DNA from 3 places in the Bradyrhizobium sp. USDA 3650 genome. Region 1 is predicted to be linked to each of the others. Evidence: predicted binding sites of a transcription regulator. Region 1 holds the regulator's gene; each other region holds the start of a gene.
The links. Region 1 encodes LexA, which represses DNA repair genes until DNA is damaged. Its sites were predicted from a motif close to TGTTCNNNNTGTGTTCNG; they were not measured.
Positions count from the first base shown of each region.

Region 2: a site for LexA is predicted at 1,397-1,414, ahead of ACVIN2_RS15170 (nucleoid-associated protein). Genes of this name have one in related genera too.
Region 3: a site for LexA is predicted at 1,778-1,795, ahead of ACVIN2_RS18530 (helicase-related protein). Genes of this name have one in related genera too.

Region 1 is NZ_JBSRZG010000001.1:231,346-235,320, forward strand. It holds gene ACVIN2_RS01105 (GAF domain-containing protein) at 1-934, opposite strand, end outside; gene ACVIN2_RS01110 (hypothetical protein) at 1,156-1,590, opposite strand; gene lexA (transcriptional repressor LexA) at 2,080-2,781, opposite strand; gene ACVIN2_RS01120 (molybdopterin molybdotransferase MoeA) at 2,957-3,975, opposite strand, start outside.
Region 2 is NZ_JBSRZG010000001.1:3,266,636-3,270,610, reverse strand. It holds gene ACVIN2_RS15175 (hypothetical protein) at 1-378, opposite strand, end outside; gene ACVIN2_RS15170 (nucleoid-associated protein) at 338-1,387, opposite strand; gene ACVIN2_RS15165 (Fic family protein) at 1,745-3,292, shown strand; gene ACVIN2_RS15160 (metallo-hydrolase/oxidoreductase) at 3,504-3,975, shown strand, end outside.
Region 3 is NZ_JBSRZG010000001.1:3,985,625-3,989,599, forward strand. It holds gene ACVIN2_RS18530 (helicase-related protein) at 1-1,498, opposite strand, end outside; gene ACVIN2_RS18535 (DUF3108 domain-containing protein) at 2,173-2,982, opposite strand; gene rpmB (50S ribosomal protein L28) at 3,617-3,928, shown strand.

The DNA of each region.
Region 1 (3,975 bases):
ACCAGGCCAGTACGGCGTCGAGCCTGGAATTGCCGATGACCGGCAGGGCCACCATTCGGCTCAGTCCGGATGTGCAGGCTTCGTGACCGGCGACCGAGCCGTCATGCACCAGATCGTCGTTGAGCGCGGGCATGCCGGTGGCCCAGGCCCCGCCGATGCTGCCTTCGCCTCTGGCAATGGATTTATCCGCATAGAGCGCGGCAAGGTTGGTCTGCGCGCTGCAATCGCCGGCGCGGAACACCAGTGCCGAGCGGGTCTCGTTCGGGATCCAGATCTCGAAGCGTCGCGCAATCGGCGTGGCCTGCGCGGAGAGGAATGTCAGGACCCAGGTCTGGTCCGCGCCCGTCCGATAGGGCACGCCGACGCCGAAATTGATCCCGACCTTGGCCGCGTCCTCCCAGCGCAGAAAACTCCTGGCGTCGTGCAGGTCCTTTATGATCAGCGGCAGGCCCGCCTTCCAGGTGCGGCCAGGCAGGCCAAAGCCGCGAGGAAATCTGGTGTGGCGGGAGTTGAATTCAAACATGTCGGCGGTGCCGTAATAGCCGTCGACAAGCCCCATCTCGTGGGAGGCATCAGGGTCGTTGTGCCAGAGCTCGATCGCCCCGACATGCGCTTGGTCCTCGCCGCAGAACAGCACCATGACGGCTTGCAGGAATTCACCCGCAAACACCGGCACCGCGACGCCGCAGGTGAGGCCGGCCGCGAGCGCCTGATCGGTCCGTTTGAAATAGGAGTTGGCGAATTTGGTGAGGATCACGGGGCGGCCCGCGGCCCAGGCCTTGCCCGGAAGTCCCTCGTCATATCCGAAGTGCAGCTCTTCGCTGACGGCCTTGAACGCGGACAGCCCTTCGCCATAGAGACCGCCACCAAACTCCAGCCGCGTGCGCGTCCGATCGGGCACCCAGAGTTCAACGACGCGAAGGAAGGTTTTCATCGAGCGTGTCCGCCGTCTCAAGCCCTGACAGCATCGGTCATTTGGCTGCGAAGCGGACGTTCAAAATTCAGGCAGGGCGGCTCAAACTTCGTGCGGCGGAGAGGTGCGGGCTTGGTCCATCCGATTGGTTTTCGCGGACGCAAACCACGCCATCTCGCCGGCCACGGCCGGCGATGGCAATTCAATCCTGACCTCCGACCTCGTAGCCGGAGGCGGCTGTGTCAGCCGATCGGCAGGTGCCTGACGGTCGGCTGCCGGTCGGCGATAATCTGCGCCTTGTGCTCTCGCTCGGCGACCGACTGAGTTACCGGCAGCTGCAACACGGTCGCGCGCTGGCCTTCGACGAGCTGCGTCACCAGCACATATTTGCCGTCGGGGAATTCGATCGCGTCATGATGGCGGTCGGGAACGTGCGGGTCGATCTTGCCGAACTTGCCCACGCGGGAATTGATGGTGCGCGTCCAGATCCAGCGATTGTCGTAGCGAACGTCGTCGGCGAAGGCGAGCTCCGTTCCCGGCAGCAGGCAGACGGCAACGGACGGATCGGCTGCCGAGGCGAAGCCGCGCGTCGAGGTGCCGCGGAAGCTTGTCGTGACGATCGTCTCGCCGACTTCGGCGGGTCGCGACGCGACGGCATGCAGGCTGTAGTCACACATCGGGTGCTCCTCATGCTGGGATAGCAACCCGCGTCTCTTAATCGAGGCGCAGGCCTCTATCAGAGTTGAAGCATGAACGCTCTGCTTGGTTGTGGGCAAATCTGCGGCTGGTTTCCGCGAGCCGCGATCACATTATCTTTCCCGAGTTCAATAGGAACAAAGCGAGTTGCGATGCATTCGGGAGGCGCGTGCGCGAATATCGCCGGCTTGGCTGCGGCGGTCGAACTTGATCGCCGGATGGTGTTTCCTCGAACTCGAGCCGCGAAGCGGTGCCGTTTGAAGCGGTGCTGTTTCGTGGGCGTCGCGAGGAGCCAGCCGAAGGAGGGGCCGGATAGTCTGTGCAGAACCAGAACGACTATCCAGCCGGAGCGGACGATGATCCGCTCCAATCTGACCGGCGATGCCGGTAGGAAGCGCGCGAGGCGCCAAGCACCTCCCGTATGAAGTACTCCCGATACTAAGGACTCCCGGTATCAAGGACGCCCGGTATCAGTACTTCCGGTAAAGCCCGATCAGCTTGCCCTGAATCTTCACCCGGTTGGGCGGCAGGATGCGGACCTCATAAGCCGCGTTGGCGGGCTCGAGCGCGATCGAGGCGCCGCGGCGGCGGAAGCGCTTCAGCGTCGCTTCCTCGTCGTCGATCAGCGCCACCACGATGTCGCCGGTATCGGCGCTCTCGTTGCGCTGAATCAGCGCCATGTCGCCGTCAAGGATGCCGGCCTCGACCATGGAATCACCGCGCACTTCGAGCGCGTAATGCTCGCCCGAGCCGAGCATGTCAGGCGGTACGCTGATAGTATGGCTGCGGGTCTGCAACGCCTCGATCGGCGTGCCGGCCGCGATGCGGCCCATCACCGGCACCGCGACGGGACGTTCGCCGTCGTCCGCGGGCAGGCTGGAGCTCGCACGCACCTTGCCGAGATTGCCCTCGATGACGCTCGGCGTGAAGCCGCGGCGGCTGCCTGCGGCTGCCTGGAGCTCCGGCAGCTTGATGACTTCAATCGCACGGGCGCGGTTGGGCAGGCGTCGGATGAAGCCACGCTCCTCGAGCGCCGTGATCAGGCGATGGATGCCCGACTTCGAGCGCAGATCGAGCGCATCCTTCATCTCGTCAAAGGAGGGCGGCACGCCGCTTTCCTTCAGACGTTCACTGATGAACCGCAGAAGCTCGTATTGTTTGCGCGTTAACATCTCGACCAAAGTCCCCCGGTTGATGTCGTCCGATTCCGAGACGCAGAGTTCGGCAATAAGCCGCTACATACTCGAAACAAATCATGAACGGACACTATATGTTCGATACATGTTCCGCAACTGCTTAATTTACCGTGAACAGAGCAAAGTTCGCGGAACGCGCATTGCCGGACGCTCAGACGGGGAGCCGCAACACTTCGCAAGCCGTGCCGGCTTCGGCCTTCGGCGCGAACGGTGCGCGCACGAGAAGTACTTGTGCTGCAGCGAGATTCGCAAGCAGCGAAGAGTCCTGATGATTGACGGGAAGAACGACGCGCGTGCCGTCGTCACGCTCCTCCAGATGCGCGCGCAGATAGTCCTCGCGCTGGTCGTTGGCGCCGATTTCGCGGCCGAGCACGGCGCGTTCACGGCGATGGTGAATCACCGAACGGCCCGACAGGGCGCGAATCAGCGGCACCATGAACAGGAAAGCGCACACGTAGGACGACACGGGATTGCCCGGCAGGCCGATCACCCCCATTGCGCCGAGCCGCCCGTGCATCATCGGCTTGCCTGGCCGCATCGCGATCTTCCAGAACGCCAGTGCGATGCCTTCCTCCCTCAGTGCCTGCTGGACCAGATCGTGGTCGCCGACCGATGCGCCGCCGGTCGTGATCAGGATGTCGGCGCCGCTCTCGCGGGCGCGGCGGATGCCGGCGGTGGTCGCCTCCAGCGTGTCGGCGGCAATACCAAGGTCGATGGTCTCGGCGCCCTCGCTGCGGGCGAGCGCGTGCAGGGCGTAGCCGTTGGAGTAGACGATCTGGCCGTGGCCGGGCGTGGTGCCCGGCATCACCAGCTCGTCGCCGGTGGCGAGAATGGCGACCCTCGGACGCCTGAAAACGGCAAGGTGCGGATGGTTCATCCCGGCGGCGAGCGCGAGGTCGCGCTCGGTGAGACGACTTCCCTTGCGCAGGAGCACGTCGCCCTCGCGGAAATCGACGCCTGCGGCGCGGATGTGCCGACCGGCGATCGCGGCTTCCTTGATCGTGATGCGCTTGCCGGCGGCGACCGTATCCTCCTGGATCACGACGGCGTCCGCGCCACCGGGAACGACGCCGCCGGTGAAGATCCGCACGGCTTCGCCGGCGCCGACCGTCCCCGCGAACGGTCGGCCTGCCGCGACTTCGCCGATGACGGTGAGCTCCGAATCGATCG
Region 2 (3,975 bases), 3.0 Mb from region 1:
AAATGCCTGAGTGGAATTGAAGTCGGCGATCGCGAGGCGCGGAAGGACAGTTCGCTGCGCCAAGTATTGTGGGATGTCGGACTGGAAGATAAAGAAGGCGCAGCCGTCGGCAGTTGGCTTTCCGAGCGTGATCACGATCTCGCGGGTCGAATCAAAGATATCACTCCCAACGAGATCACCACCGAGACCCGGATTATAGACTTGCAAGGACGAGAACGGCGGTGGGACATCGTCGACGAAGCCGAGCCAGGCGACCTGCGCGTCGACGGACGGTAGCCGGCCTCGCAACACGAGGGCGTCAATACGTTCGTCCGCCACGGCGCCGTTCGCGACAAGCTCACGTACGCGTTCGACCAGATGTGTTGATCTCGAAGTCATCGAGTGTGATCTTGTCCCTGATGATAATCTCGCCCCTGTCGCGGTTCACCGAAATGACTGAAGACATCAAACCGACAGGGAAGGTCAATTTGACCCCGCTTGCCGTCTCAACGCGACGGTTCTTGGGAGCCTGAATTGCGTTCTTTTGGAGCACGAACGATTCGCCCGCCATTCCTTCGCGCTTCAGCTTTGCCTTGAAGTCGGTCAGCACGGGGCTATCATCAGGCAGCGGCCCGAAAATGCTCTTCAGCCAATTTTCAGCACTTTCGCCGTCGACGGAACCGCCTGATTGGCTGGCGTCGTAGAGGCGTTGCGCCAGATTTTTCATCGTGTCCTGCGGAAGTATGTCTTTGTGCTTGTGCGCAATGTTGCGCGTGACCTCGACGATTGTCCTTGTCAGCTCCTCTTCCGTTCGCTGGCGTCGCACAAGCAAGAACTGTTCGAAATAGGCCGCAGGCCGCTGCGGATTTTGACGATCGACAACGCAGATTTCGTCGCGCTCTTTGCCGAGCTTGATCAGCGCGGCCTTCTGCAGGGCATTGCGGTTCTGGACAAAAGTCCGCTCAATCTCGCCGAAGGTCGGCTTCGGCTTGCCCGAACGGCCGCGGCTGACGTCGTAGTCGTAGCTGAGAACCTTTTCGTCCTCGAATTTCAGAAGTGCATATAACCGGCCACCTGAACAAGACAGCGAGAAGATCAAGAAGGCACCGACAGCCGTGCTGCCTCCGTGAGCCTCATTGAACGCTGTCGCGAGTTTCTCGCTTTGCTCCTGGAAAGTTGCCCTATCCCGGCTGATCCGCGCCAGTTGCGCCCGCACCGGCGCGTCCGCGAGAAACTCGTATCGGTTTCCGCTGTTGACCGATCGGACGCGGCCCAGGAAAAAAGCTGCGTGTCGACCGGCATCGAACGCAGTCAGTAGCTGAAAATGTTCCTCTCCCGGGCCGACAATATGAAAAACGCTCTGATCGATGCGCAGGCTTTCGAGTTCCTGCTCAGTAAGGAAGGACATTCATCACCATAGAACAAAAAGAGAACTGATTGCAATCGCGGCGCTGTTTTATTCCAAAATTTGCGTCGTGTTCCGTTAAGAATCTTGCATCTTGTTAAGAATTCCATCCCCAACGTGTGGCCGGGCGCCGGTCTGTTGAACGGTGAACGAGCCGCCACGCCGCTAATTGGATTGCTGGTCCTCTCAAAAGCGTTCCCTTGGGTGGGGCGAGGGAGAACCCCAACGGTTTTCGCGAAGACATTTCACATTTCCCGGGTTGTGTGAGTGTTTTTCACGGCGTAAAAGGGTTTTGCGGCTCAAAGGCCAAGTTGAGAGTGAAATTCACGATTCGAGAACGTTTTTCACGGATCTGGGACAATGCAGACAAAGTTTTCAGGACCAGTGTCTGTTATTCATGACCGGCGGCTGCCGGAGATAGCAACTCCTGTTGGCTATGCTGCGCTGGTTGACGCCTACAGCCTATCCGTCCCGGTCCCGCGCGTGCTTTCCGCAATCGGAACAAAGCACCGGATCATTGAGCAGGAGGGGTGGCGCATCTACACGCCGCGCCATGCGCCGGACGCGACGCTTGAGGGGCATCTCACCTTCGCTCTCAAGAATGAAGGACTAGACCTTGCAATCCTGAAACGGCTTTTCCTCACTGTGAACGAGGATGAGATTGCGGATCTTGTGAGACAGAAGCCGACCGGTCTGTATACGCGTCGTATCTGGTTTCTGCATGAATGGCTATTGGGCCGCCAACTCAACCTGCCTGCGGCAGATAAAGTCTCTTACGTCGACGCCGTCGATACCGAACTTCAACATGCGACCTCCGGGCAGAATTCGGCACGACACCGCGTCCGGAACAATTTGCCAGGAACGCCGGAATTTTGTCCGCTTGTTTTCAAGACTGCAGCGCTGAGCGAATTTATTGCGCAGGATCTCAAGGAGCGCGCCCGTTTCGTGGTGAGCCAGGTTCCAAAGGATCTGCTGGCGCGAACCGCCGCCTTCCTTCTTCTCAAGGATTCAAGGTCAAGCTACGTCATTGAAGGAGAGAGACCGCCACAGGACCGTATCCAGCGGTGGGGCCGGGTCATCGGTGAAGCGGGACGGGCCCCGCTCGACGAGGCGGAGTTTCTACGCCTGCAGCGCATCGTGATCGGCGATGAGCGCTTCGTGAAACTTGGCTTCCGTAACGAAGGTGGTTTCGTCGGCGAGCATGACCGTGAGACGCAGCGACCTGTCCCGGATCATATCAGCGCGCGTCACGAAGATATCCCCTCCCTCGTGCGCGGACTGATCGCGTTCGATCATGCGGCGGAAAACGAGCTTGATCCTGTCGTCGCTGCCGCCGTGCTCGCCTTCGGGTTCGTTTATATCCACCCGTTCGAGGACGGCAACGGACGCATTCACCGATACCTGATGCACCATGTTCTGGCACGGCGCGGATTCAATCCCGCCGGGATCCACTTTCCGGTTTCTGCCGCGATTCTCGACAAGATCAGCGAATACAAGACCGTGTTGGAAAGCTATTCGACTAGATTGCTTCCATGTGTTGAATGGGAATCGACCCCACAGGGCAACGTCAAGGTCTTGAACGATACCGGTGATTTTTATCGTTTCTTCGACGCGACGCCCCACGCCGAGTTTCTGTACGAATGCGTGCAGAGGACCATCGAACAAGATCTTCCAAAGGAAACGCAATTTTTACGGAGCTTCGATACCTTCCGCGCGGGCATCGAGAACATGATCGAAATGCCGGAGCGGACGCTCAATAACCTCTTCGGATTCCTGCAACAGAATGGAGGACAACTCTCAAAGCGTGCCCGCGACAACGAATTCTCCGAACTAACGCCGGATGAAGTCACGAGGATTGAGGAGCTTTATCAAGCGGCTTTCTCGAAAGACTCTGGAACGGCGAGTTGACTGTGTCGGAGTGCCACCTTCATTGAATTGGGCCTGTCGGATCAGATGCTGGTCGACCTCTTGATAAAAAATAGCGCCCTCAATCGGCGTGGTCGCAGCTAAGACGCGCCGCATCGGTGAGTTTTGACCGTGGGAGGTTATCTTCTTTTTCTTCTTTATCCGCATCCCGCCAGAGTTTCCCCGCAGAGGACTGTACGCGCGCGTCTCGCGAGTGGATTCATTGAGCACGAGCCCTCATCGCCGTGCATCCTTCGAATTTGATTGCATCGATGCCGACTATGTTGATGGCGCCGGACCGCGGCTCTTGGACGGGTTTCGTGCTGAACAGACCAAACCATTCGCGCTCATGCGCGTAGTGACGACACCAGCCCGATTTGGCCACTTTGCGGGCGCGACACCGGCGCCAGCCGATTGGTTTTATCTCGAGATCGAGCGGGATGGCTCCGGCCTGCCGGCATGGCACGCTCAACTTGAAGGCAACGGCTACTCGGCGCACGCACGCGGAGTCCTCACCTACGCGCGGCAGCTTGATACACCGGACGAGACCCGAGGGCCGCGATCGAGACCCCAAACTCTCGGTGCCGCTGCCGCCCCACGGCTAGGGCTGCCGCGTTCGCTCGTCACTGCCTGTGCGCCATTGCCGAAGCCGGCAACGCGCGCCGCAATATCGACTGTTCTCAAAA
Region 3 (3,975 bases), 3.8 Mb from region 1:
CGATTTCCGTATTCAAGCTCGTGTTCTCCCGCAGGCGGCGCATCAATACACTGGTCCGGCGATCAACGAAACGCTCAGTCAAGCGTTCATGGAGCGCATCCGATAATTTATTTTCGACCTCGCGGGCGATCCCCTGCCAGCGTTCCGGGTCTTTCAGCCAGTCGGGACGGTTGGCGACGAAGGTCCAGGTGCGAATCTGCGCGATCCGGGCCGACAGCGTGTCGATATCGCCATCGACGCGGTCGGCCTGGTCGATCTGGGTCCTGAACCAGGCGTCGGGGATGCATCCCTTCCGCATCAGGAAGCCGTAGAGCGTGGTCACCAGCTCGGCATGGGCGGCCGGCGACAGCTTTCGATAATCCGGGATCTGGCAGGCCTCCCACAGCCGTTCCACCGCGTCCTTGCCATGCGCGACATCGCGCACTTCGGCGTCGCGGGCGGCGTGGTCGAGCACGCGCATGTCTTCGGCGATCGGCGCGCGGGTCAGCGCCTCATGGCCGGGCGCCAGGTTCAGCGAGACCTGGAGCGCGCCGAGGGAGGCGAAATCCAGCTTCGAATTGCGCCATTGCAAAACCTTCACGGGGTCGAAGGTGTGGTTCTGCAGCGCATTGACCAGCTCGGGCTCGAACGGCGCGCAGCGGCCGGTGGTGCCGAAGGTGCCGTTGCGGGTGGCGCGGCCGGCGCGGCCGGCGATCTGGGCGAATTCGGACGGCGTCAGGCGGCGGAACTGGTAGCCGTCGAACTTACGGTCGGAGGCAAAGGCGACGTGGTCGACGTCGAGATTGAGGCCCATGCCGACGGCGTCGGTGGCGACGAGGTAATCGACCTCGCCGTTCTGGAACATCGCGACCTGCGCATTGCGGGTGCGCGGCGAGAGCGAGCCCAGCACCACGGCGGCGCCGCCATGCTGGCGCCGGATCAGCTCGGCGATGGCGTAGACCTCGTCGGCAGAGAAGGCGACGATGGCGGTGCGGCGCGGCTGCCGCGTGATCTTGCGGTCGCCCGCGAATTCCAGCTGCGACAGGCGCGGCCGCGTGATCATGGAGACGCCCGGCAATAGCCGCTCGATGATCGGCCGCATGGTCGCAGCGCCGAGCAGCAGCGTCTCGTCGCGGCCGCGGCGGTTGAGGATGCGGTCGGTGAAGACGTGGCCGCGTTCCAGATCGGATGCGATCTGCACCTCATCGACGGCGAGGAACGAGACGTCGAGATCCCGCGGCATCGCCTCGACGGTCGAGACCCAGTAGCGCGGCGATTTGGGCTTGATCTTCTCCTCGCCGGTCACCAGCGCGACGGCATCGGGGCCGACCCGGGCTGCGATCTTGTTGTAGACCTCGCGCGCCAGCAGGCGCAGCGGCAGCCCGATCATGCCGGAGGGATGCGCGAGCATCCGCTCGATGGCGAGATGGGTCTTGCCGGTGTTGGTGGGCCCGAGCACCGCAGTGACGCCGGCGCCGGGAAGCCGCTCGGAAGCGAAGGGGGAGGAGGAAAAAGGCATCTGGGGGATTAGGTAATGGCGATTGGGGCGAATGTCAGTGCTGTTTTGGGGCGGTGGCGCGAAGGGCTCGGAAGTCACCTCGCCCCGCTTGCGGGGAGAGGTCGGCGCGAAGCGCCGGGTGAGGGGGCTCTCCGCGAGTCCGTCTGTCACCGCTTCCGTGGCAGCAGCCCCGCACCCCAACCCTCTCCCCGTAAGAACGGGGCGAGGGGAACGAGAGAGCTCCCCAGATCTCGCGCAACTGTCTCACTTTGCGACGCTTTTCCCGTTGGCTTTAAGCTTCGGAACGAGTTGAGAACGAATCGCGGCCGAATCGCTGACTCCCCCTTGAGTCCTGTTCCGTTCTCGCAAGATGTCGCGGGAGGCTTATTGGGTTCGCACTAGATGGAGTTTTGCCCCGCCGCACAAGCGACGTTTCGATGGCGGATTCGTTAAAGCTGGGGACGGCGCGGAGTCGAATCAGAATCGGGGAGGAGTCAAATGGATTCCCGGCTCTCGACCCCTCCAAAACAAAAGGTGCGAAAACAACCCCATGCACAGTAGGCATGCCGTTGAAATCATTCGCGTTTATTTTGCCAAAAGAGAGGTCCGTAGCCCGCATGGAGCGGAGCGCAATGCGGGGCCAAGCAAAGAACCCGGATTACGCTTGCGCTCCATCCGGGCTACGGCAGCAGCCCCTACTGCGTCTTCGCGACCTTGGGCGGCTGGGCGCTGGTGATGAAGGAGGTCGCTTCCAGCATGGCCGGGCCGAGCGGGGTCGGTACTTTCAGCCAGAACGGGACCAGGATGCGCGTTCCCGCGATCGGCGCGAACGCGACCTCGATGTTGCGCTGGGCGGCGAGATATTTGATCACGGGACGGTCGGGGATGTAGCCGGCAATGGGCACGAAATAGAGCGAGCAAACCACGACCTGGCCGTGATAGCCCTTCTCCGCCTTCACGTTCTCCATGCGCTTGAAATCGAGCTTGAGCTCGTAGCGCATGCGGCCGTCGAACACGGCGGCGCTGCCGTGGCAGGCGTCCGCCGACAGCACGTCGCCGGTGCCGGATACGCGCACCAGCGAGGCCGTCATCGGGTCCCAGACGCCGCGGCGATGCGCGTCGGTGACGACGATGCGGTCGGGATCGACCGGCGGCTCCGGCAGAATCGCAAAATCCTTCACATTGCCCTTGTCGAGCGTGATGCGGATCTCTTCGGTCTTCTTCGAGGTGGTGGTGGAGGCCTGGTACCCGGTCGCAACCAGCGCGCCGTTGACCACGCGGCCCTGCGAGGCGCCGGTACCGGACCCGCCCGCGAAGGATTTTAGAAGCCCCGAGGTGCCGCCGGAGGCCGCGGCCGCGAACACGTCGTCCTGGATGTCGATGTTCCAGGCGCCCTTGCCGACAGGAATCCCCGACAGCGTCGCCTCGTATTGCGCCTCGAGCTTGCCTTGCGCCGCCGCGGGCTCCGCCGCCCACGCCAAGACCAGCCCGCCAAGGGCCGCCATGACCCAGCTTCCGGCAGAGCGCGGATGACTTGCGCGCGGATTCCTTGCGCGCCGCTCCGCTGAGCGCAGCTCATTTGGGCGCAGCTCATTTGGACGCAGGCTTGGCGCAAGATGAGGCGTTGTGAGCACGAAACAATCCAATCGGGGCGCGAACGGTTGTTACTTAAGCCAAAAACCGCGCCAAGCAATGCGTCCGGGCCACTCCGCGTCCGGAACTCCACCGGACTCTTCGGGCGCGAATACGCCCTTTATGTGATGGTAAGGCGCGATAATCATTGCCGTTTTGGTGATCGGGCCGGGTCAGAAGCGCGCACCTCACCCCGCCACCTCCCCCCCTCGCCCCGCTTGCGGGGAGAGGGTCGGGGTGAGGGGGTCTCTCCCCGGAGGAGGTGAGACTTGAGTATACTCAACCCGCAGCGCCCTCGCGGAGGCTCCCCCTCACCCGAAATCCGCGCGGATCGCGTGCATTCCGGCCTCTCCCTGCAGGCGGGGAGAGGCGAAAGCAGCAGCCAAAACCTTGACGTCCCGCCGCTTCCCCCCTATACGTCCGCCCGCTCCCTGCAAGGACAGAGAATTTGCCCGTGGCGCCCCGAATGGCGGCCGCACATCGTTGGGAAAGATTGAGGATTTTGCCATGTCTCGCCGCTGCGAATTGACGGCCAAGGGCCCCCAGGTCGGCCACACGGTCAGCCACTCCAACATCAAGACCAAGCGCCGCTTCCTGCCGAACCTGGTCAACGTGACCTTCATCAGCGAAGCGCTGGGCCGCAACGTGCGCCTGCGCGTCTCCACCAACGCCATCAAGAGCGTCGACCACAATGGCGGCCTCGATCCCTTCCTGCTCAAGGCCAAGGCCGCCGTGCTGTCGCCGCGCGCCCTCGAGCTGAAGCGCGCCATCCAGAAGAAGGTCGGCCCGACCCCCGCGCCGGAGAAGAAGGCGAGCTAAGAATTTTGGGATTGGGCGGAGGCTTGCGTCGAGAGGCGTAGGCTTAG